DNA from 2 places in the Clostridium sp. MB05 genome. Region 1 is predicted to be linked to the other one. Evidence: a T-box and tRNA genes for the amino acid it is inferred to sense, from the RefSeq annotation. Region 1 holds a T-box; the other holds one or more tRNA genes.
The links. A T-box is a leader RNA that pairs with one kind of tRNA and senses whether it is charged. The one in region 1 lies ahead of gltX (glutamate--tRNA ligase), so its partner is inferred to be a tRNA-Glu.

Region 1 (11,330 bases):
AGGTATAATAAAAACTTTAGTAAAAGGGGATCCATTTGTTAGATCAAATGCAGTAGCTTTCAAAAAGATTTCATTAGCATCATTAATTATATCATTATGCTATTTTTTTAATTTATTCATAAATTCTAACCTTAAAGAGTTTAAGTTTATATATGTTGATAATATGGGGATTCATACAGATATGGAAGTTTTCATATTCTTATTTGCAGCAGCATTTATATTTATATTAGCAAAGGTTTTTGATAAGGCAGTTACTTTTAAAGAGGAAAATGATTTAACAATATGATGAAGGAGAAGAGTATGGCTATAATTGTGAACTTAGATGTTATGATGGCAAAGAGAAAAATATCCTTAAATGAATTAGCTGAAAAGGTTGGAATAACAAATGCAAATCTTTCTATATTAAAAAACAATAAAGCTAAAGCAATTAGGTTTTCAACTTTAGAAGCTATTTGCAAGGAACTTAATTGTCAGCCAGGAGATATCTTAGAATATATAGATGAATAAAAAGGAGGAGCATAGATGGTCAATGCTGTTTGTTTAGTTTTAATGAAGGATGAAAAGATTCTTTTATTAAAAAGGTCAAAAAATAGATTACCAGTTATAATAATGAAAGGAGAAGAAACTCCAGAAGAGTGCGTAAATAGGTGGAAAAAAGGATCTATTGAAGTAGAAGATGCACAAATTATTAATTATAACAAAAAAATTAATGTAGATGAGTATAATATTAGTTTAATATTTATGGATGCTACTAATTTAGATGTGAAATTAGTAGATGAAAATTTAGCTTTTGAAGAATGTAGATGGGCAAATAATATCAACAAAATTGAAAATGAATTTTTAAAATATATAGTATTACAGTGTAATCTAAATAATTATAATTCTATTGCAGTAGAAGCATTAAAAGATTCTATTAACATGAAAAAAAATTACAAGATAAAAAATTCCATACTAAATATTGAAAAAGAGAATATGGATACCAAAAAGGCATTAATGCTTATAGCACTTTCTTTATTGTTTGGAATATTATTTTCTAAATTTATTTTTGGATATTTAGGTATTTCTTTAGTAATTTTAAATATTTTAATGATAGCAATTTTCTTTGTTACAGTTGGAGCAAAAAATAGAAATTTATTAGGATATTTTTTCATATTATCAAGCTTTCTTCTGTCCTGTAGTTACGCAATTTTTACAAATGATTTATTTAGAACATTAAATTTATTTGTAGTTCCAATATCCTTATTCTCAGGATTTTTATTATTAAGTTATAATAATATTCCCTTTAAGTTATTAAGTTTTGGAACTGCTTTTCTTGAAATAATAGTAGGGCAATCTGTAGAGAATTCATTTAAACTTCCTAAAGTAGTTAAAGCTTCCTTGAAGAAAGATACTTCAAAAAAAGAAAATAATAATATTAAATCAATATTAACAGGTATATTAATATCAGTACCTTTAATTATAGTATTGGGAAGCTTACTAGCTGGAGCAGATGAGATTTTTAATTATTATTTAAAAAATATATGGACATATATAAATATACAGAATTTTTATGAATTAATATATAAAATTATCGTAGCACTAATAGTAATGTTTTTAATCTTTGGTTTATATTATAGTTTAAATTCTACTAAAATAAAGGAAATAGATAACAATACTACAAATAAGCCTTTTAATTCAGTTACTGTAATAACAGTCTTGATATGCATAATTGCTTTATATTTAATATTTACTAAAATACAAATTTCTTATTTATATTTAAATAAGGAGTTGCCAAATGGATTTGACTTTGCAAATTATGCAAGAAAAGGTTTCTTTCAATTAGGTACTTTAGTAATAATAAATTTAGCTATAATAACATTAATGATTTTTAAAACATCTACTAACAGTAGCATTATGAAAAAATCTTTAAATTCTTTATATAGCATAATAACATTGCTAACTATAAACATGGGAGCTTCAGCTATATACAAAATGAATTTATATATAGAAGCATTTGGTTACACTAGATTAAGAATTTTAGTGCAAGTTTTTACAGTTTTTTTATGTCTAGTGTTAATAATATTAATGATATTTATATGGAGCAAAAAAAGTTTGTTTAAACCAATATCTATTGTTGGGTTATCTATGTATTTGTGTTTAAATTATTTTAATATAGATAATTATATAGCAAAAAAGAATATGGAAATTATGAATTCAAATAATGAAATAGACGTATGGTATCTTATTACATTATCACAAGATGCATATGATTCTATAACAGAAGGATATAAGCAAGGAACGATAGAAGATAAAGATTATAAATATTGGAAGAATAGAAGGATTGATAAAAAATTAAAGTGGTATGAATACAACTATTTTAACAGTAAAGGAAAATAAAGAAGAATAAAATAAGTAAATTATAAAAAGGAGTTCTATAAAAATAATCTTTCTATTATTTTTATAGAACTCCTTTATTTTGTTTAAAGTATTCCTAAATCAAATTTCCAATTAAGAATTCTTAATACAGATTCATTTATACGATCTTCTGTAATTACTCCATTTTTTAAAGCTTCTAATACAGAGTGAATTTGAATATGAAAATCTGATGCAATTATTAAATCATTGCCAGCAGTTATTGCAAGTACTGCCGAAGTAGAATCTCCTATATACTCCTTTATAGCATCCATTTGTAAATCATCAGTCATAATAATTCCATCATAATTCAATTCATTTCTAATAATTTTATGAACATTAGGTGAAAGAGATGCTGGAAGATTTTCATCCATAGATTTTACTATATTATGAGAAACTAATATACTTTCAGATCCTGCTTCTATGCCTGCTTCAAATGGTAGAAAATCAGAATTTTTGAATGTATCATAGCTTCTTTCGTCAATAGATATACCTGTATGAGTATCTATATTATTACCATAACCAGGAAAATGCTTTAAAGTAGAACCTATTTTATTTTCTTTCATAGTACTAACTACTGTTTTTATATATTGAGCTGTTTCTAATGCATTTTTACCAAAGGTTCTTGGATAAATATAATCATCTGGATTTATAGATACATCACAAACAGGAGCTAGATTAACGTTGATTCCTAAACTTTTTAGTAAAGTGGCTTTTTCTTTTGTGTCACTAATTATTAAAGGGTATCCTCCTTCATTATATAAATCCTGAGGAGAATAGAAGGGAATAGCTCTAAACTCAGAGTATCTGCTTAATCTATTAACTATTCCACCTTCCTCGTCTATTCCAATAAGTAGCTTTATTTTAGATGAATTTTGATATTCTTTTATAGTATTAGTTAAAGATTCTTTTGTTTCGTTATTTATGTTAGCATCAAATAAAATATATCCACCAATATAATATTTTTTTAAATCTTCTAATGCACTATCTTTTCTACATCTAACGAAAAACATTTGTCCAACTTTCTCTTCTAAGGACATTGTTTTAAGTAAATTAGAAGCTTTTTCTCTATTTGATAATGAATTTTTTTCAGGTATAGAATAAGGATTTGACTCATTGTTAGAATCTTCATTTATTATATTATAATTATTATTTAAGAATTTATTTATTAAAAATCCTGATAAAATTGATAAGATTATAAACATTAGAACTAATAAAAATTTTTTCATAATTAAATTCTCCAAGTGTTATTTTAATATATTATAAATAAGAATTTTATTAATATATTTCTCTGTATACTATGATTATAACCCAAATTAATTGCTTTATATTCAATGTAGTAAGCTTTAAATCTGAATATGAGTCTTAGAAAGTTATTTATAAGATTATTAACTATATGAAATGGTAAAGAACTTCCAAATTGAAACGATAGTATAATTAAAGCTAAGGGGGAGATTTTATGCAAATTCAAAGACTAAATAATTGGAACAATCCAATATATAATAAGCTTAAAGAAGCTTCAGAAAATCAAAAGAAAGAAAAAGTAGAGGATGGAAAAAGTATCACTATAGAAAAATCCTCAAATCAAATAATAAAAAACTTACAGAGACTAAAAGAAGATTTTAAAGAACAAAAAAGAGAGCTTCAAGAAACTGAAATGGACCCTAAAGAAAAAAGAATGAAGCTTGAAGAACTAAATAAAAAAATTGCTGAAATAGAAGCAGAAATACAACAAATGAGATTAATAGAAAAAGAAAAAGAGGCCTTAGAGAAACAGCATAAGCTAGAAGAAAAAAATAAAAAGGATGAAATTATTAATTCTAAAAACAAAATGAACTTTAATGAAAATATTGATGGAATAATAATTGAAGACAGCCTAAAGAAGTTAATAGCAGCTAAACATAAATTAAGAAATGCAAATGATTTTGGTAAAACTAAAGCAGTACTAGAAGTAGAAAGAGGGTACTTAAAACTTACTGGAAATGAAAATTCTTTTGTTGATAAGCAATATGCTAAATTAACTAAAGGAATAAGAGGAATAGAAAATAGAATTTTATATGAAGTAGGAAAAGCTAACAAAGAAGTTAGTGATAATTATAAAGATAAGAAAGCTTTCAAAGATGAAAATAAAAAAGAATAAAGTATAAATTATTTACAAAGGGGAAATGTAAAGTTATAATGTTACTGGTAACAAATAAATAAATGGCATTGAAAGAGAAGAGTATATAGAATTTTAATTTAAAGAGATCTGGGGAGGGTGTAATCCTAGAAGTTAAATCTATAGAAAGAAGCTCTTGAGCTATAAACTGAAAAAGCATATATTTGCAAGTAGGTTTATGGGATTCTCCCCTTAAAGAGAATGAGTGGATTAATTTTTAATTAATCAATTTAGGTGGTAACGCGGAATTTTGTCTTTCGTCCTAAGGTTTTTAGGATGGAAGACTTTTTTATTTATATAAAATTTTAAACTACGGAAGGAAGATAAATATGAGTTTTGAAAAATTAGCAGAATTAATATTTCCAAATGTTGATAAGACAATAGAAGATTATACTTCACAATATCCAAAAAGAAATTTAAAAGAAGGTGCTGTTGTTTCTAGATATGCACCATCACCAACAGGATTTCAACATATTGGAGGGGTTTTTGCAGCCTTAATAAATGAAAGGTTAGCAAGTCAAACAGATGGTATTTTTTATTTAAGAATAGAAGATACTGATCAAAAAAGAGAAGTAGAAGGTGCAATATTAGATACAATTCAAACAATGCATAACTTTGGAATGAATTTTAATGAAGGAATGACTGGAGATAATACATCTAAAGGAGAATATGGTCCATATAGACAAAGTGAAAGAGCTGAAATCTATAAATCTTTTGCAAAAGATTTAATTAAAAAAGGTTTAGCATATCCTTCTTTCGATACACCAGAAGAATTAGCAGAACTTAGAGAAAAACAAATTGCAGCTAAAATAACTCCAGGATATTATGGAGAATTTGCTAAAGATAGAAACTTAAGTCCAGAAGAATATATAGAGAAAATTAAAAATGGTGAAAGTTATATAATTAGATTTAAGTCACCTGGAAATATCGAAAATAGAGTAGAGTTCCATGACTTGATAAAGGGAGATATAAGCTTCCCAGAAAATAATCAAGATATAGTTATAATAAAGGGAGATGGACTTCCTACATATCATTTTGCACATGCTGTAGATGATGCCTTAATGAGAACTACTCATGTTATTAGAGGAGAAGAATGGCTATCATCTTTACCTATACATGTTCAATTATTTGATGTATTAGGATTAGATAGACCTAATTATGCACATATACCAACAATAATGAAAAACGATAATGGATCAAAAAGAAAATTATCAAAAAGAAAAGATGCAGAAGCAGCAGTTTCATATTACAAAGAAGTTGGATATCCAATGGTATCAGTAATTGAATATTTATTAAACATAATAAATTCGACATTTGAAGATTGGAGAGCTGAAAATCCAAGCTTAGATTATCATGAATTCCAAGTTGCTTTAGATAAGATGAGTAAATCAGGAGCTTTATTTGATATAGTTAAATTAAATGATGTAAGTAAAGAAGTTATTTGTAAAATGAAAGCAGATGTAGTTTATGACTATTATACAGCTTGGGCTAAAGAGTACGATAAAGAGATGTATGATTTAGTAACAGCAAATGAAAAGATGTCAAAAGAAATCTTCGATATAGATAAAGAAGGTCCAAAACCAAGAAAAGACTTTGCAAAGTGGGATGAAGTAAGAGGGAAGGTTGATTATTTCTTTGATGAATTATTTAATAAAGAAACATCAGAAAATGTTGAACTTCCAAAGACTTTAAGCTTAGAAAATGCAAAAGAAGTAATAAAAGTATATAAAGATAAATTTAACTTTAATGCAGGAAGTCAAGAAAATTGGTTTGAAGATTTAAAGGTTATTGGAGCAGAACTTGGATATTGTGCTAATAGAAAAGAATATAAAGCAAATCCAGATGCCTTTAAGGGAATGATTTCCGATGTTGCTGGAGCTGTAAGAGCTGCTATATCACATAGAAGTAACACTCCAGATCTTTATACTTTAATGCAAATTATGGGTGAAGATAATGTAAGAGCGAGATTTGAAAAGTTTATAAATCTATAAGATAAAGACTATGGATTAAATTTTGATTTCATGTAATTTTTTATTATAACGAAATTTACAATTTAATTCATAGTCTTTTTTATAAGAAATGTAAAAATAATTATTATCTTTAAAAAAGTAAAATTAACTATTGAAAGATAATTAAATAATTATGTAAAATAATAATAGGAAATTTATAAAAGGAGATGAACTTATGGATAATTATAATGTAATACTTGAATGTTTTGAAAAAAACAATGAGCCAATGAATGCTACTGCAGTTGCAGAAAAGACAGGAGTAGACAAAAAAGAAGTTTCAAAAGTTATGGATAAACTAAAGAAGGAAGAAAAGATTTATTCTCCAAAAAGATGTTACTGGCAAATAAAAAATGACTAAAAGATTTTTAAAGGACTGAAATAGTCCTTTTTTCATATATATTACAAAATAAAAATAAAATTTTGTATACAAATATCAATATAAAATATAAAATATATTATATAAATAATGGTAATAATGTAATGCTTTGTTATATATTTATAAAGTATTTATGCCATTAATTATCTGGAAGGATGTGATGTTTTATGATGAGTTTAGTAAGAATTAATAGAAACTATATTGTTGTTAATGGGAAGGTGACTACAGTATAGCAATAAATTAAATATCCTTCCCAATATGTTTTATTTTGGGAGGAAAAATGAATAATAAAAACTTACTAGAATTAGGATTAAATGAAGGATACATTAAGGAAGCAAGTATTTATAATGAAAACTTATATATAGGAAGAATTTCAGTACAATACAAAGATATTTATAAGGTTTTTACAGAAGAAGGAGAAGTATTTGCGAGGGTATCTGGTAAATTATCATATTCTTCAAATAGTATCTTAGATTATCCTGTAGTGGGAGATTGGGTATTATTAGATAGAGCAGATAATAAAAATGGAGATGCTATAATTCATAAAGTGTTATCTAGAAAAAGCTATTTTTCAAGAAAGATTGCTGGAAGTAGGTTTGATACACAAGTTGTTGCAGCAAATATTGATTTTACATTTATATGTATGGCATTAAATAATGATTTTAATATTAATAGGCTTGAAAGATATATAGCTGTAGCATGGGAGAGTATGGCAATACCAGTTATAATATTGACTAAGTCAGATTTATGCGAGGATATAGATGAAAGACTTAGGGAAGTTGAGGAAGTAGCTGTAGGTATAGAAATATTAGTAACTTCAAGTTTAAATGGAAATGGATATGAAAAAGTTAAAAAATATATTAAAAGTGGAATAACAATAGCTTTTATAGGCTCATCAGGAGTAGGAAAATCTACTCTTATTAATAAGTTATTAAATAGAGAAGTATTAAAAACTAATTCAGTAGATGAAAATGATAAAGGAAGACATACAACTACTCATAGAGAGTTATTTCTATTAGAAGATGGAGGAGTAATTATAGATACTCCTGGAATGAGGGAGCTTGGGTTAATGTCTGCCGATGTTGATAAGTCCTTTAGCAATATTGAAGAATTAGAAAGACAATGTAAGTTTTCTGATTGTACTCATAGAAATGAGCCTAAATGTGCAGTGAGAGAAGCTATTGAAAAAGGGGAGTTAGATCCAGAAAGACTAGAAAGATATAGAAAACTAAAAAAAGAAGAAGAATATAATTTATTAAAGTCTAAGCAACAAGAGAAGCAAAGAATTAAAAATATGATGAAGGGTAAGAGATAAAATGAGTATATATTTAAAAGATATTAATGAAGATAATTTATTAGAATGTGCACTCTTAACCACTAATAAGGATGGGAAAAATTATGTTTTTGAAGAATTTGTTGCCTCAAATGCTTTTTCTATTGCACAATCTAAAATTCAAAAAGGATGGACTGTAAAAGCAATATATAATGATGATTTAATAATTGGGTTTACTATGTATGGATATTGTTATGAGTATGATTTTTATGAAATATGTAGGTTTATGATAGATCATAAATATCAAGGCAAGGGATATGGAAAAATTTCATTAGGTAAAATAATTGATGAAATGAAGAAGCTTAAGGATTGCAAAGATATATATATTTCCTTTGATCCAAAGAATAATATTGCTAAAAGTCTTTATGAAAGTATTGGGTTTAAAGACACAGGAAGAATTATAGAAGATGAATTATTATACCAATTAACAATATAAGAAAATAAAGTTAAAAATAAAAGAAGATAGATATAAGAGAGAGCAATTCATATTATGAGATGCTCTCTTTTATTAAGCAATTAGAATAAAAATATTATACTAAGAAATTAAAATAAACAGTATGAAAAAAATTAATAAAAAATAATTGATCTTAAATGTAACTTTTAATGGAACCTTTAATTTAAGATATACGTCTAATTAAGTGAAGATAAGTTAACATAGCTATGTTAGAAGGGGAGGGGATATGTAATGAACACTTCTAATATTATTCCTATAGGAGTATTTAATAAATTTAAAGATGAAAAGCTTAAGAAAAATAATGTTAGATTAGCTATAGATGGAGATAGAGAGGCATTTAATAGTTTAATTAAAGAAAATTTAGATTCTCTATATATTGTAGCTAGAGGGATTTTAAATAGTGAATATGATATAGAAGATGCTATTCAAAGCACTATATTAAAAGCTTATGAGAAAATTTTATATTTAAAAAATGAAGAATTTTTTAAAACATGGATAACAAGAATTTTAATAAATGAATGTAACAACATAATAAGAAAAAATAAAAAGATTACTTATATTGAAGATTCACAAATCAATAATGAAATTTATGAGGATAAATATAAAAATTTAGATTTAATTAAAGCAATGAATTCATTAAATTCTGATTTAAAGATAACTATGTGGCTATTTTATTTCAATGATATGTCCATAGAGGAAATAAGTAATACTTTAAAAATACCTAAGGGGACTGTAAAGTCTAGATTAAATAGAGGGAGAGAAAAGATTTATAATATTATGATTGAAGGTGATAATCATGAATAAGTATGATAAAGATAAAGTTAATGAAGCTATCAAAGAAGAAGTAAGAGATATTAAAATAGATATGCCAGATACTCTTAAAAGTAATGTGCTGAAAACTTTGGAAAACTTACCGGATAGAAAAATAAAAAGAAAAAGTAATTTTAGAAAAGTATCTGGATTAGTGGCTGGAGTTATAATCTGTATGTTAGGATTTAATATATTTATGCCGACATATGCAGAAAGCTTACCACTTATAGGCCCTACTTTTAAAAGTATAAATGATGCTATAGGCGTTGGTGATAAATATGTAAAAGGCTCTAAGAATATAAATATAACAAAAAAATACGAAGATACTACAATGACAATTAAAAATATTTACTATGATGGAGTTGAACTTGCAATAGCATATGAGTTAAAGTCAGAAAAGGGATTTGATGATAAACCTATAATATTCCCTATTATAAAAAGTGGATTTAAAGATATAAATTATAAAAATGAAGAAAATGACGGTGAGTTCATAGATGAAAATACTTATGTTGGACTAGCATCTTATGCACTTACAGAAAATGAATTATCAGATAAGGCAAAAATAGAATTTATAGTTAATGATTTATATGGAAATTGGGCTGGATATTATCCTGAAAAGTTCAAATTTAAGTTTTCTATAGATTCGAAGGACATGGGAAAAGAAAAATATAAAGTAAATAAAGAAATAAAATATGATGATAGTATATTTAAGATTAAGGAGCTAATTACATCAAAACTAAATACTATTATTTATTTAGATACAGATATACAGTTTGTAAAGGATAATGAAAATAATTCAAAGAATTTTTGGGAAAAGTACACATTGAAATTTTGTGTGCAAGATGATAAAGGAGTTCCTTTAAGTATGATAGGGGGATCAGGTCGTGGAAAAAATGTAAATGATGAAAGAGTTAAAGGAGATTATTATTGGAGATATGAAGGTATTCCTGAAGAAACAAAATCAATAACTCTTATACCTGTTATAAATGAAAGTAATTATAATAGAGAATTAATGATAGAGAAAATTAATAAAAATAGTGAAACAATAATGAAGTTAGAAACAGGAGAAGAGTATATTATAAAAAATATTGAATTTAAGGATGATAAAACTGTAATAGATGTAAAAGTTAAAAAATATATAGATAGGTTGGATAATATAGGAGTTGAAGTTTGGGATGAAGAGAAATTAGAAAAATATAAAAGCTCTAATAATGGTCAAGAAGAAAATTGGTATAAGGATACAAGAGATATAGAAATTATAGAAACTAAATTTAATGGGATAGATGATGGTTACAACTTCACCCTAACATTACCAGCATTGGATAAGAATAAAGAGTATTTTATCACTAAGATGAGTAGTGGAGATAAAATATTAGAAAATGAAAAAATAACTATTAATTTAGATGAATAATTTCTAATAATATATAAATATCATTAAGCTAAAGATACTGTATTACTATAACTTTGTAATACAGTATTTTTATTGATTTTTTTAGTAAGACTATGTAAAGTTATATATTTTTTAATTTTAAAGGCAAATAACTAAAACTCCTTGAAGCAAACCAATAATAGCACCTAAGACTAGTCCTAAAATTTCAATATGTTTTAATTCTTTTTTTGCAACTTTAATTATTATATCTTCAAGTTGCACTAGGTCTAATTCATTAATTTTTTCTTCAACAATTTGTTGAATATTTACCTTTTCTTTTGCCTTTAATAATAAGTCATCACTAATTTCATTAATTGCAATTGGAACTTCCTTATCTAAAATTTCATCAATATAAGGAGAAGCCATCATT
Region 2 (11,330 bases), 730 kb from region 1:
TCAGAATATTTAGAGCTAGCAGAAAGATTAAGAGCATATGTACAAGATACATCTGTTAGATTATATGATGAAATAAAAGAAGATAAAACAGTACTATTTGAAGGAGCACAAGGAATGCTTCTAGATATAGATTATGGTACATATCCATATGTAACATCATCAAATACTACAGCTTGTGGGGTTGCTAGCGGGTCAGGGATAGGACCTACTATGGTAACAAACGCAGTTGGTATTGCAAAAGCATATACTACAAGAGTTGGTAAGGGTCCATTTCCAACAGAATTAGATAATGAAATAGGGGAATGGATAAGAGAAAAAGGACATGAATATGGTGTTACTACAGGCAGATCAAGAAGATGTGGATGGTTAGATGCTGTTATATTAAAAACTACAGTAAGAGTATCAGGATTAACTTCTTTATGTGTAACTAAAATTGATACTTTAGCAGGATTAGAAAGCCTAAAAATATGTGTTGGATATAAGTTTAATGATAAAGTTATAGACTATTTTCCAGCAAGCTTAGAAGACTTAGCTAAATGTGAACCAATATATGAAGAATTCGAAGGTTGGGGAGATGAGGTAGCTGAGGCTAGAAGTTATGAAGAGTTACCAGAAAATGCGAAAAAGTATTTATGTAGAATAGAGGAACTTACTGAAACTAAAATATCTATAGTTGGTGTAGGTCCAAGAAGAGATCAAACTATAAGAGTAACAAAAGAATTATAATATATAAGAGATTACTATAAATTTTTTGTAGTAATCTCTTCATTTATATTCAAATAAAAAATAATAGTAAATAATTTGAAATAAATTATTAATTATAATAAAATATAATGTGTAAAAAAATATATTTACTTAAAATAATGTAAATAATTCTAGTCTAAGTTAATATATTAATATGGAATTATAAAATATAAAATATAAAAGAGGTGAAATTGTGGAAGAGAAAAGAAGTTATTTATCAGTTTCTGAAATACTATCAAAAGCTTTTTATATATCTAAAAATAATATTACAGAAATTTTAAAAGTTATAGGAATATTTATTTTACCTACAATGGTAATACTTATTGGAACGATATTCGCTATCGCTTTATCGAGTTTTCTTAAAATATCTTATTCATATTCGTATTCATATTTTGATAGAGATATTCCTTTCATTGGGATAGGAACAATTCTAATAATACTCCTTTTAACTACATTAGCTAGTTTAATAATGATGTATGCAAATGCCGTCATTATTAAACTTTTAGATGATGCAAATAAAGGAAAAGAAGTAAGTTGGAGAAGTGCTAATATATATGTTTGGCAAAGAAAGTGGAGTATAATAGGATTAAATATTTTAATATACCTAATGCTTTTGGCAGCAATGGTAAGCCTGATTTTAGTTACAGTATTATTAGCCTTTTTAACTATAGGTATTGGATTAATTATATTAATTCCATTATTTATTGCTATAGTGGTTATAATGAGACCATTTGTATTTTTGTTTAACTCTATGCTAATAGTAAGAGATTTAACAATTACTGAATCTATAGGAGAAACCTTCAGATTATTTAAAAAGGGATACTTCTGGACAACTATAGGAAAATTAGCAGCGATATCGGGAATAATAATTGGATTTGGAATAGTTTTAACAATTGGTAATATTATTATACCTATTTTAGGAATGATATTAGCACTTATAGGTCAATTTTTAATTCAAGCATATACAAGGGCATATTTAAATATATTAGTATGGGATAGAAATGAAGAGGTAGAGATTCTTATAGATCCTATATTATAAACAAAGGTTTTGAGAATTAAATAAACTTAAATAAACTCTGTAGAATTACAGAGTTTTAAATTTAAAATTAGGAGCAACGAAATGGGAAAAATTTATAGTAAAGAATATGAATTACATTATTATGATGTGGATAGTAATTTAAAATGCTCTATAGCAACAATATTAAATATTTTATCTGATATAGGTACGAAACAGTCAGAAGAATTAGGATCAGGAATGGAAGGACTATTAAAAAATAATATGACTTGGGTATTTTATAATTATAATGTAAGAGTTAATAGATATCCTATGTACGGAGAAAAACTTCTAGTTAAAACGGAGCCAGCTGGATTTAAAAAGTTTTATGCTATAAGAAAGTATGAAATAAAAGATGAAAGTGGGAATTTAGTAGTAGAGGCTAATGCTATATTTTTACTTATTAATTTGGAAAAAAGAAGAACTATGAGAATCCCCTTAGAACAATATGAGATATATGGATTAAAGGGAGATATAGACGGAGAATTTAAAATACCTAAGTTAGAAAAGCTTAAAGAGGTAACGTATGAAAGAAAATTTAGCGTTAGATATACGGATATAGACTTTAATAAACATGTAAATAATACAAAGTATGTAGAGTGGGCTATAGAATCTTTGCCAGAGGATATAGTTAAAAACTATAAGTTAGAAGAAATTAAGGTTACTTTTGAAAAGGAATGTAAATATGGAGAAGAAATTAAGTCATTATCAAGTTTTATAAAAGAAGAGGATGGTTCTTTAACTACTATACATAGAATAGAAACCTTCGATAATAAAGAATTAACCAAGTTAATAGCTCATTGGAGAAAATATTAAAAAGGTTAATAAACAGATAAAATTCTGTTTATTAACCTTTAATTTTATATTAGGAATTTGCAATTGTTTTTGCAACAGAGGATCCTGAGCTCCAAGCCCATTGAAGATTAAAACCTCCACAATCACCATCTACATCTAGGATTTCACCACAAAAATATAGATTTTCAACTAATTTAGATTCTAATGTTTTAGGATTAACATCTTTAGTATCTACTCCACCTATAGTAACTTGAGCTTGATTGAATCCATTAGTATCTGTGCATTTAAACTTCCAATATTTCAATAAATTAATAAGCCTTTTTTTTTCATCCCAAGCTAAATCGTAGCAAGGAGAATGTAAATTTAATATATTTGCTTCTTTTAAAAGTGTAGGAATTAATTTTTTATTAACTATTCCAATAAGAGCATCTATAATTGGTCTATGAGAAAACATAGCAAAGTGTCCTTCTAGGAAATCCTCAACTTCACTAAGTGATTGGTTAGGCATCATATCAACAACTATTTCAACTTTTTTTGTTTTTAGTAATGCTTTTGAAGCATGCCCTGAAAGTTGTAAAATTGGAGGTCCTGATATACCATAATCAGTAAACAATATTTCTCCAAACTCTTTTCTTACAGGTTTACCGTCAACTAGTAATATTGCATATCCATCAAACTTTACTCCTGTTATTGATTTTAGATAAGGGTTATCTAATTTTAGTTGAACTATTCCAGGAATAGTTTTAATTATAGAATGACCAAAAGATTTAGCTAAATTATATCCGGAGCCATCAGAACCAGTCTTAATTGCAGATTTTCCCCCACAGGCTAAAATTAATTTATTACATGTGAATAACTTATTCTCTTCATTGCCTGTGGATAATTTAAAGATTTTCTTCTTGTGGATATCTTTTACTTTGCAGTTTGTGTATAAGGGAATATTCCTATCTTCTAACGCTAATTTTAATATATCTACAACTGATGAAGCTTGTAGCGACCTAGGATACACCTTGCCATTTTGTAACTCTATTATTGGAAGACCTAATGATAAAAAGAAATTTTCTGTATCATTTATATCAAAATTAGATAATACATTAGAAAAAAATCCTGTATTTTCACTATGATAAGAAAGGAAAGGGAAAGAAATAGTTCTATTAGATATATTACATCTTCCATTTCCAGTAGTGAGTATTTTTTTGCCTATCCTATCAGTTCCTTCAACTATGGCGACGTCTAAACCAAAATCTTTAGCTGTAATTGCAGCAACTAATCCAGAAGCACCACCACCAACTATAATTAAATCATGATGTATCATAATTAAAATCTCCTTAAAATAATATAATAAATATAATTCTATCATAGTAATATAACTTATCAAATATGGGATACTAAATTAGAGGACTAGAATGTATATAAATGCTTTAAATATAAGCAGTATATTTTTATTAATATAAAAGTGTCTAAAAAATCAAAATAAGCTAACAAAAGTCTTAAATTACTAGTATGAAAATATAGATAACCAAAGTATTTTAAAAATAAAAAAAAAAGTTGTTAAAAAGTGTTGACACTATATTAAAATTTAGGTATTATAGTTTATGTGCTCGCCGAGCGAATAGCGAGTAACAATAAGCTAAAAACAAACATGGCTCCTTGGTCAAGCGGTCAAGACACCACCCTTTCACGGTGGTAACAGGGGTTCGATTCCCCTAGGAGTCACCATTTATGGAAGCATAGCTCAGCTGGGAGAGCATCTGCCTTACAAGCAGAGGGTCACAGGTTCGATCCCTGTTGTTTCCACCATAATCTGGCTCAGTAGCTCAGTTGGTTAGAGTGCCGGCCTGTCACGCCGGAGGTCGAGGGTTCGAGCCCCTTCTGAGTCGCCACTTTAAAGTGATACAAAATAAATATGGCTCCTTGGTCAAGCGGTCAAGACACCACCCTTTCACGGTGGTAACAGGGGTTCGATTCCCCTAGGAGTCACCATTCATGGAAGCATAGCTCAGCTGGGAGAGCATCTGCCTTACAAGCAGAGGGTCACAGGTTCGATCCCTGTTGTTTCCACCATAATCTGGCTCAGTAGCTCAGTTGGTTAGAGTGCCGGCCTGTCACGCCGGAGGTCGAGGGTTCGAGCCCCTTCTGAGTCGCCACTTTAAAGTGATAAATATATAATAAATGCTGGCATGGCTCAACGGTAGAGCAGCTGACTTGTAATCAGCAGGTTGTAGGTTCGATTCCTATTGCCAGCTCCATTATATGGCTCCTTGGTCAAGCGGTCAAGACACCACCCTTTCACGGTGGTAACAGGGGTTCGATTCCCCTAGGAGTCACCATTCATGGAAGCATAGCTCAGCTGGGAGAGCATCTGCCTTACAAGCAGAGGGTCACAGGTTCGATCCCTGTTGTTTCCACCATAAATTTTGGCTCAGTAGCTCAGTTGGTTAGAGTGCCGGCCTGTCACGCCGGAGGTCGAGGGTTCGAGCCCCTTCTGAGTCGCCACTTTAAGTGATAAGAAATATATAATATGTGCTGGCATGGCTCAACGGTAGAGCAGCTGACTTGTAATCAGCAGGTTGTAGGTTCGATTCCTATTGCCAGCTCCAGAAGCTTTGGAATATTTTCCAAAGCTTTTTGTTTTTTTAAAATATTTTTGTAAGATAGATAAAAAATAAAAGAAGATAGGAATAGTAAATTCCTATCTTCTTTTTAAGTTTAATTGAATTCTTATGTCTTCAGCGTAAAACTTATATAACTTAAAATTACCAAGTAATCTAGAAGAAATTCTTTCCGTATATGTTTTTCTAATATCAAATAGAGTTAAATTTGTTGATATTAGCATTTTCTTCTTCTTTAATAATTTTTTATTTAATAGATTAAAAAATTCAGTAGCTGAAAAATCAGTTATTTGCTCTGCACCTAAGTCATCTATAATTAATAAATCACAGTTAATTAAAAAATTTTCTAATTCCATATTACCATTAAATCGTATATCCCTTAGGTTTTTAATTAACTCATCTATAGTCCTGTAAACAACTAAATATCCTTCATCAAGAAGCTCCTTAGCTACACAGCAGCTTAAAAAAGTTTTTCCAGTTCCAGAATCACCATAAAATAGTATATTATCATTAGTATTATTAAAATTATGAATAAAATCTCCTTTTAAATATTGAATAATATTTTCAATATTTTTTCTAGGTGTAAATTTATCATCACTTATTTTATGATTAGAAAATAAAGAAATATCAAGAGCATTAAAGTTAATTTCTTTTAAGGTATCTTCTAAATCAGAGTCTTTATAGTATAATTCTATTAACTTTTTCTTATAACAAGAGCATTTGTTAATTCCAATATACCCTTCATCTTTACATTTTGGACATCTATAATGAAGACTTAAATATTCTTGACTATATCCTCTAGAGACTAAAGCTTCACATTTTTTAAATCTTAAATCTGTTATTTCCTCTTTAATTTTCTTTAAAGAATTCTCATCTAAGCCCTTTAATATAGACAAAGATAAATTTAAAGACTTTTTTTGAATTAAATTATCTAGCTGTAAAATCTCAGGATATTTTTCTTCTATTTCTTTTCGTCTATTATTTAAATTTTTTTGTTCCTCAATCTTTATATTTTCATATATTGAAGTTAAATCTTTTTCATATCCTTTAATCATCATTATCCCATCCTAACAGTTTCTTTTCTAAAGAATCATAATCATAGTCACGGCCTTTAAAATTATCAAATCTTAATTTAGGCTTGTTAAAATTATTTGAATTAGAATTAGCATAATTTTTCTTTGAAGATAGATTCTTATAAGAGACCTCTTTTTCTTCGATCTGCTTTAGGCTTCTTAAGTTATCTTTGTTCCAACTTGATAATATTCCATCTATATATTTAAAATCCGCTCTATTTAGCCTTTGAAAACAAATATCACAAGCTTTTTTTATTATATCTAATGAAAAACCATAATTTGTAGTCCATTTTTCTAACATATCTTCCTGAGGCTTCATTATATCTGTATTTCTAATTCCTAAAAATTTAAGTATTTCTCTGTAGGTTCCCCATTTATCTTCTGTTTTTCTTATATAATTTTGTGCATCATCAATAGTTTTTATTTTCATTTCGTTCCATGCTAGTGCTACTTTTTCTATATATCTATGGTTAGTTTTACCCTTAGAAACACAAAATTCAATTATTAGAAGGATTAATTCAGAAGAAAAATTAAAATCTTTTTTCCATCCTATATAAGTTGTAAACTCGCTAGGGGATAGAGGTCTACCCAGTAGTCTTTCTATATCCTTCAACATACCATTATTAGTTTCATCTGAAAGTTCTGCTAATAAGTTAATTTCACTTTTATCAACATTATTATCAGAAGATAGATCTATAAATTCTATATCAAAGTTTCCCATTTTATCAATTGGGATTAGCCTTATAACACCTTCATCATTCCAATAATTAAGTGCATTTATTATATCAGACTCTAATAGATTTAATGATGTAGCTAATATTGAGGCATTAACTCCAATTTCACCAGTAAAATTATATTTAAGCATTAAAAGATATACTTTAATAAATTCTCCTCGAGCTTTAGGCATATATTTTTCAATAAATATATTACTTATAGGAGTAAATTTTAAAGGCTTTGATTTAAGCATGAAAGTGCTCATAATTACAACCACCTTTCTAACAGTAATATTGCAATAACATAATTATAACAAAGTGGAGTAATAGGCTCAACAAAACTATAGAATATATAAAAAGAATATTATTTCTAAAATTGGGAAAACTAATAGATGTGTTGCTTAACATTATTAAAATGAAAGGAGATTTTATGGATATAAAAGGAGACTCGATAAAGGTAGCTAAAAAGGCTACATTATCAATATTTGTTATAGGGCTTATTTTAAATATTAGTTTTACTAAGGTAAAGGCTCAAACAGATGAAAGCTTCAGCAATATAAATCTAAATAAGCAAACATATTCTATATCAAATAAAGTATCAAGTGGAAATAATATACTTGATAATCTAATTGTGGCTTTAACAGGAAGAATAAACGGGTATGAAGTAAGGTTAGATGATAAGATTATAGGATATACTTCAATAGAGAATGATATTAGTAATATAACAAATTTAGTTTTGGAAAAATATATAAGCGAAAAGAAGATTAAAGGAAGTTCAATAGTATCTTTTCAAATAAATGGAGATATAAAACTACAAGAAAATAAATTTGATGTAGCTTTATTACAAACAAATGAAGAACTGACTAGTGCTATATATGATTTATCAAAAGAAAATTCAAGTAACTTAAAGCTAAGTATAAAATATGTAAATGAAGATAATATAAAAATACAACCTAACACAATAATAATACCAAGTGATTCTATGTATTTAGGAGAAACAAAGGTTGAAGATGGAGAAGTAGGTCTGAAAAAGCAAGTAAAAGAAGTTACATATGAAAATGATAAACTTATAAGCACTAAAATAGTTAAGGAGGAAAAGATAAAAGAAGCAATAAGCAAAAAAGTTTATAGAGGAACTAAAAATCCATATAATTATGGAATCGCTTTTTTAAAAAGTCCAACTAGAGGAGGAGATATGACGTCTGGATATGGCGAGAGATGGAACTCTTTCCATAAAGGAATAGATATTGCAGGGAACACAGGAGATGATGTTTTAGTTGCAATGGATGGGGAAGTTATATATGCTCAATATAATGATGGTGGCTATGGTAATTTAATAATGGTTAAGCACGAAGATAATATGATTACATATTATGGACACTTAGATGGATTTTATGTTAAGGTAGGAGATAAAGTTAAAAAGGGAGCTGTAATTGGAGCAATAGGAAACACTGGATTTAGCACTGGACCGCATTTACATTTTGAACTTAGAGTAAATAATGAACCAGTAGATCCAACTAATTATATAGTTCAATAAAATATATATTAAAGAGATATAAAATGAAAGGTGCTTTTATTAGTACCTTTCATTTTATTATAGAGTTAATATTTATTTTACCATCGCCTTGATAGTTTTTAGGAATATCTAGTAACTCACATGATACCTTTAAAAGAGATGATATATCTTTGGGGGTTAAATCCGGATTGCTTTCATAAATTAAAGCACATACGCCTGATACATAAGCTGCAGCTAGGGAAGTACCACTAAAGGTTTTATATGAACTATCTAGCTTTGAAGGATATAACTTAATTCCATCTCTTTCAGAAATATAACTGGTATTAGAGTTTAAAGAAACTATATCAACGCAGGCAGCACATAAATTAGGTTTTGAGTCCTTTTTTAATGTACCAACTGATGAATAAGTATAAGGTTTAATTTTTGATGTAGAGTCATAACCTGAAACGGTTATACAATCATTGCATAAAGCAATTCCTGTAATTGACCCTTCTAAATTTTTATTACTACCACTTGGGACTATACAAGTTATGTTTTTACTATTTGCTGATAATACCATTAAATTGAAACACTTTTGGAAAAATACATTATAATGTAATAATTCAAATGGTAAACATAAGATTTTTATATTATGCTTTTCATTTTCTTCAATAATCATCTCTATTGCATTAAGTACATCAGATATAAACCCCTTTCCACTTTTATCAAAGGCTTTATAGCAATGAATATTACATTCAGGAGCAATTCCACTATACATTCCATTGGATTTTCCTCCGCTTCCAGCAATTATTCCGGCGGTACAAGTTCCATGTCCATTATCATCATAAGGATATTTTAATCCATTTATTAAATCTATAAATGTAATTATTCTATTATAAGGAGTAATTAAATCAGGATGGGGATAAACGCCAGTATCTATAATTGCAACACTAACATTTCTACCTTTAACTTTGGTTTTACTAGATATTCTAATTTTATTTGCAGTACTAACGCTCATACCACATAAAGAGAAGTATTCGTCAAAGCAAATATAATCAACCTCTGGATATTCTAGTAATCTTTGAATACCATTAGAATTTAGTCTGGCACATATTAATTGACAATGCTTTATATTACTTATAAATTCACCTTTATAAGAGGGAATTTTTTTTATTAAGCTATCATGAAATTTTTTATATTTAATAAGTACTCTATAATTATTATAGGGTTTTGATAACATACAATTTTTTAAGTTTGAATCTAATTTTTTATTAAGTGAAAACATACTATACTCCTAAAATTGATCACAATATATAGTATATTAAAAGTATGATTTTTGTTAATAGTATAATTTTCTAAAGAGTAAAAAAGAAGAGAGCTTACACTCTCCACTTAAATATAATAATTCCTAATATCATTATAGCTATTCCAATAAACTCTCTAAGATGAAAAGATATTTTTTCAACACCAAATAAACCAAAAGCATCAACAACTCCAGCAGAAGCAAGTTGTGCAACTAAAATTATAGCGATACCACATGTAGCACCCATTGCGCCAATACTTCTCATAACAGTAAAAATAATTATTACGCCAAGGACTCCACCTAGTAAATAGATTTTATTTACATCTTTTACATTCTTGAAACTTCCTTTGCCAAAAAACATTACAATAATTAATGTTACAATAAGTGCGGTTCCTTGTACTATAACGTTTGTTTCCCAGGTTCCAACTTTTTCTTCTAACTTAGTATTAAAAACACCTTGAAGTGTCATAGATATCCCCGAGATTATTGCATATAAAATTGCTAACATATAAAATCACCTCTAAGATAGTATTACACTTATGATAAAGAAATATTAAAAAACCTCCTAGAAATCTAGAAGGTTTTTTATTATCTACTAATAAATGATTCTTTAATTTTAGATTCTGAATAGCCTAAAGTAATTCCTAGACTTATAAAATCTTCAATAAGAGTCATGTAATGATCATCAGAAGGTGATATTATTAAGTCATTTAAATCTATAAAAAGATTTAAAAATTGATCACTTAAGCAATAATCATTTGGCTTTATAACAACTTCCTTAATATGATCATAGTGCCTATCAATTCCAATATTAATGATATGGTCAAAGCAATCTAAGTATTTTTCGAACAATACTGATTTATTTATTGGATTATCATTATCTATCCAATATTTATAACACTTAGTTTCATCAGCTAATGAGCTAAGTTTTGTATGTAGTTCTAGATGTTTTCTAGCCCAAATTTTATATTCACTTAGAGTACTATCAATAATGATTTGTTTGTTTTTTTCTCTTTGTGATTCAAAGAAAGCTATAATTTCCATAAATATCCCCCTGTTTTTAAGGATTTACTATAATATATTTTACAAAAAGATTTCATAAATGAAAAGTGTGGTAAACGAATACAAAAAAATAAATTTTTTATATATTATGAAAATATAAAAAAGTGCTTAAAAAATTAAGCACTTTTCAATATTAAAGATATAAATTCTTTTTTAAAGGATAACTTTTTACTAATGTTTCTCTTTTATTAGTAGAAAATTTCCATATTTCAATTCTATCAACTTTAAGAGTTTCACAATTAGATTTAAAGTTAACTTCACCATCAAACTTTTTCATATCTTTTGGAATATAATTAAGACTAGCTAAGGATATATGCATTGATGGCTCACTACTATAATTTTGTGTGTTAAATCCATATAGCTTTAAGGTATCGCTCATTAGTCTAGTAAGTCTTTTTATATACCCAACATCCTCTATTCTCATATTTAGAGTTTTGTTAGTTTCTGAAATTGAAACTTCAGTAGATAATTGAACCTTA

Region 2: it encodes a tRNA-Glu, which carries the amino acid that the T-box ahead of gltX (glutamate--tRNA ligase) is inferred to sense. The anticodon was not compared.

The regions. Positions count from the first base shown of each region.
Region 1 is NZ_CP174370.1:3,550,690-3,562,019, reverse strand. Features, by position in the region: gene ACH36K_RS16735 (DUF2975 domain-containing protein) at 1-286, shown strand, start outside; gene ACH36K_RS16730 (helix-turn-helix domain-containing protein) at 301-507, shown strand; gene ACH36K_RS16725 (DUF4153 domain-containing protein) at 523-2,376, shown strand; gene ACH36K_RS16720 (glycoside hydrolase family 3 protein) at 2,460-3,620, opposite strand; gene ACH36K_RS16715 (hypothetical protein) at 3,851-4,531, shown strand; T-box leader at 4,591-4,817, shown strand; gene gltX (glutamate--tRNA ligase) at 4,879-6,540, shown strand; gene ACH36K_RS16705 (MarR family transcriptional regulator) at 6,734-6,916, shown strand; gene rsgA (ribosome small subunit-dependent GTPase A) at 7,215-8,249, shown strand; gene ACH36K_RS16695 (GNAT family N-acetyltransferase) at 8,251-8,703, shown strand; gene ACH36K_RS16690 (RNA polymerase sigma factor) at 8,953-9,525, shown strand; gene ACH36K_RS16685 (DUF4179 domain-containing protein) at 9,518-10,942, shown strand; gene ACH36K_RS16680 (DUF445 domain-containing protein) at 11,060-11,330, opposite strand, start outside.
Region 2 is NZ_CP174370.1:330,089-341,418, reverse strand. Features, by position in the region: gene ACH36K_RS01700 (adenylosuccinate synthase) at 1-726, shown strand, start outside; gene ACH36K_RS01695 (hypothetical protein) at 938-1,783, shown strand; gene ACH36K_RS01690 (acyl-[acyl-carrier-protein] thioesterase) at 1,865-2,614, shown strand; gene ACH36K_RS01685 (NAD(P)/FAD-dependent oxidoreductase) at 2,664-3,908, opposite strand; tRNA gene ACH36K_RS01680 (tRNA-Glu) at 4,238-4,312, shown strand; tRNA gene ACH36K_RS01675 (tRNA-Val) at 4,318-4,393, shown strand; tRNA gene ACH36K_RS01670 (tRNA-Asp) at 4,400-4,476, shown strand; tRNA gene ACH36K_RS01665 (tRNA-Glu) at 4,502-4,576, shown strand; tRNA gene ACH36K_RS01660 (tRNA-Val) at 4,582-4,657, shown strand; tRNA gene ACH36K_RS01655 (tRNA-Asp) at 4,664-4,740, shown strand; tRNA gene ACH36K_RS01650 (tRNA-Thr) at 4,768-4,842, shown strand; tRNA gene ACH36K_RS01645 (tRNA-Glu) at 4,849-4,923, shown strand; tRNA gene ACH36K_RS01640 (tRNA-Val) at 4,929-5,004, shown strand; tRNA gene ACH36K_RS01635 (tRNA-Asp) at 5,013-5,089, shown strand; tRNA gene ACH36K_RS01630 (tRNA-Thr) at 5,119-5,193, shown strand; gene ACH36K_RS01625 (ATP-binding protein) at 5,286-6,260, opposite strand; gene ACH36K_RS01620 (DnaD domain protein) at 6,253-7,257, opposite strand; gene ACH36K_RS01615 (peptidoglycan DD-metalloendopeptidase family protein) at 7,422-8,528, shown strand; gene ACH36K_RS01610 (S8 family serine peptidase) at 8,578-9,771, opposite strand; gene ACH36K_RS01605 (DMT family transporter) at 9,866-10,297, opposite strand; gene ACH36K_RS01600 (dUTP diphosphatase) at 10,378-10,833, opposite strand; gene ACH36K_RS01595 (hypothetical protein) at 10,985-11,330, opposite strand, start outside.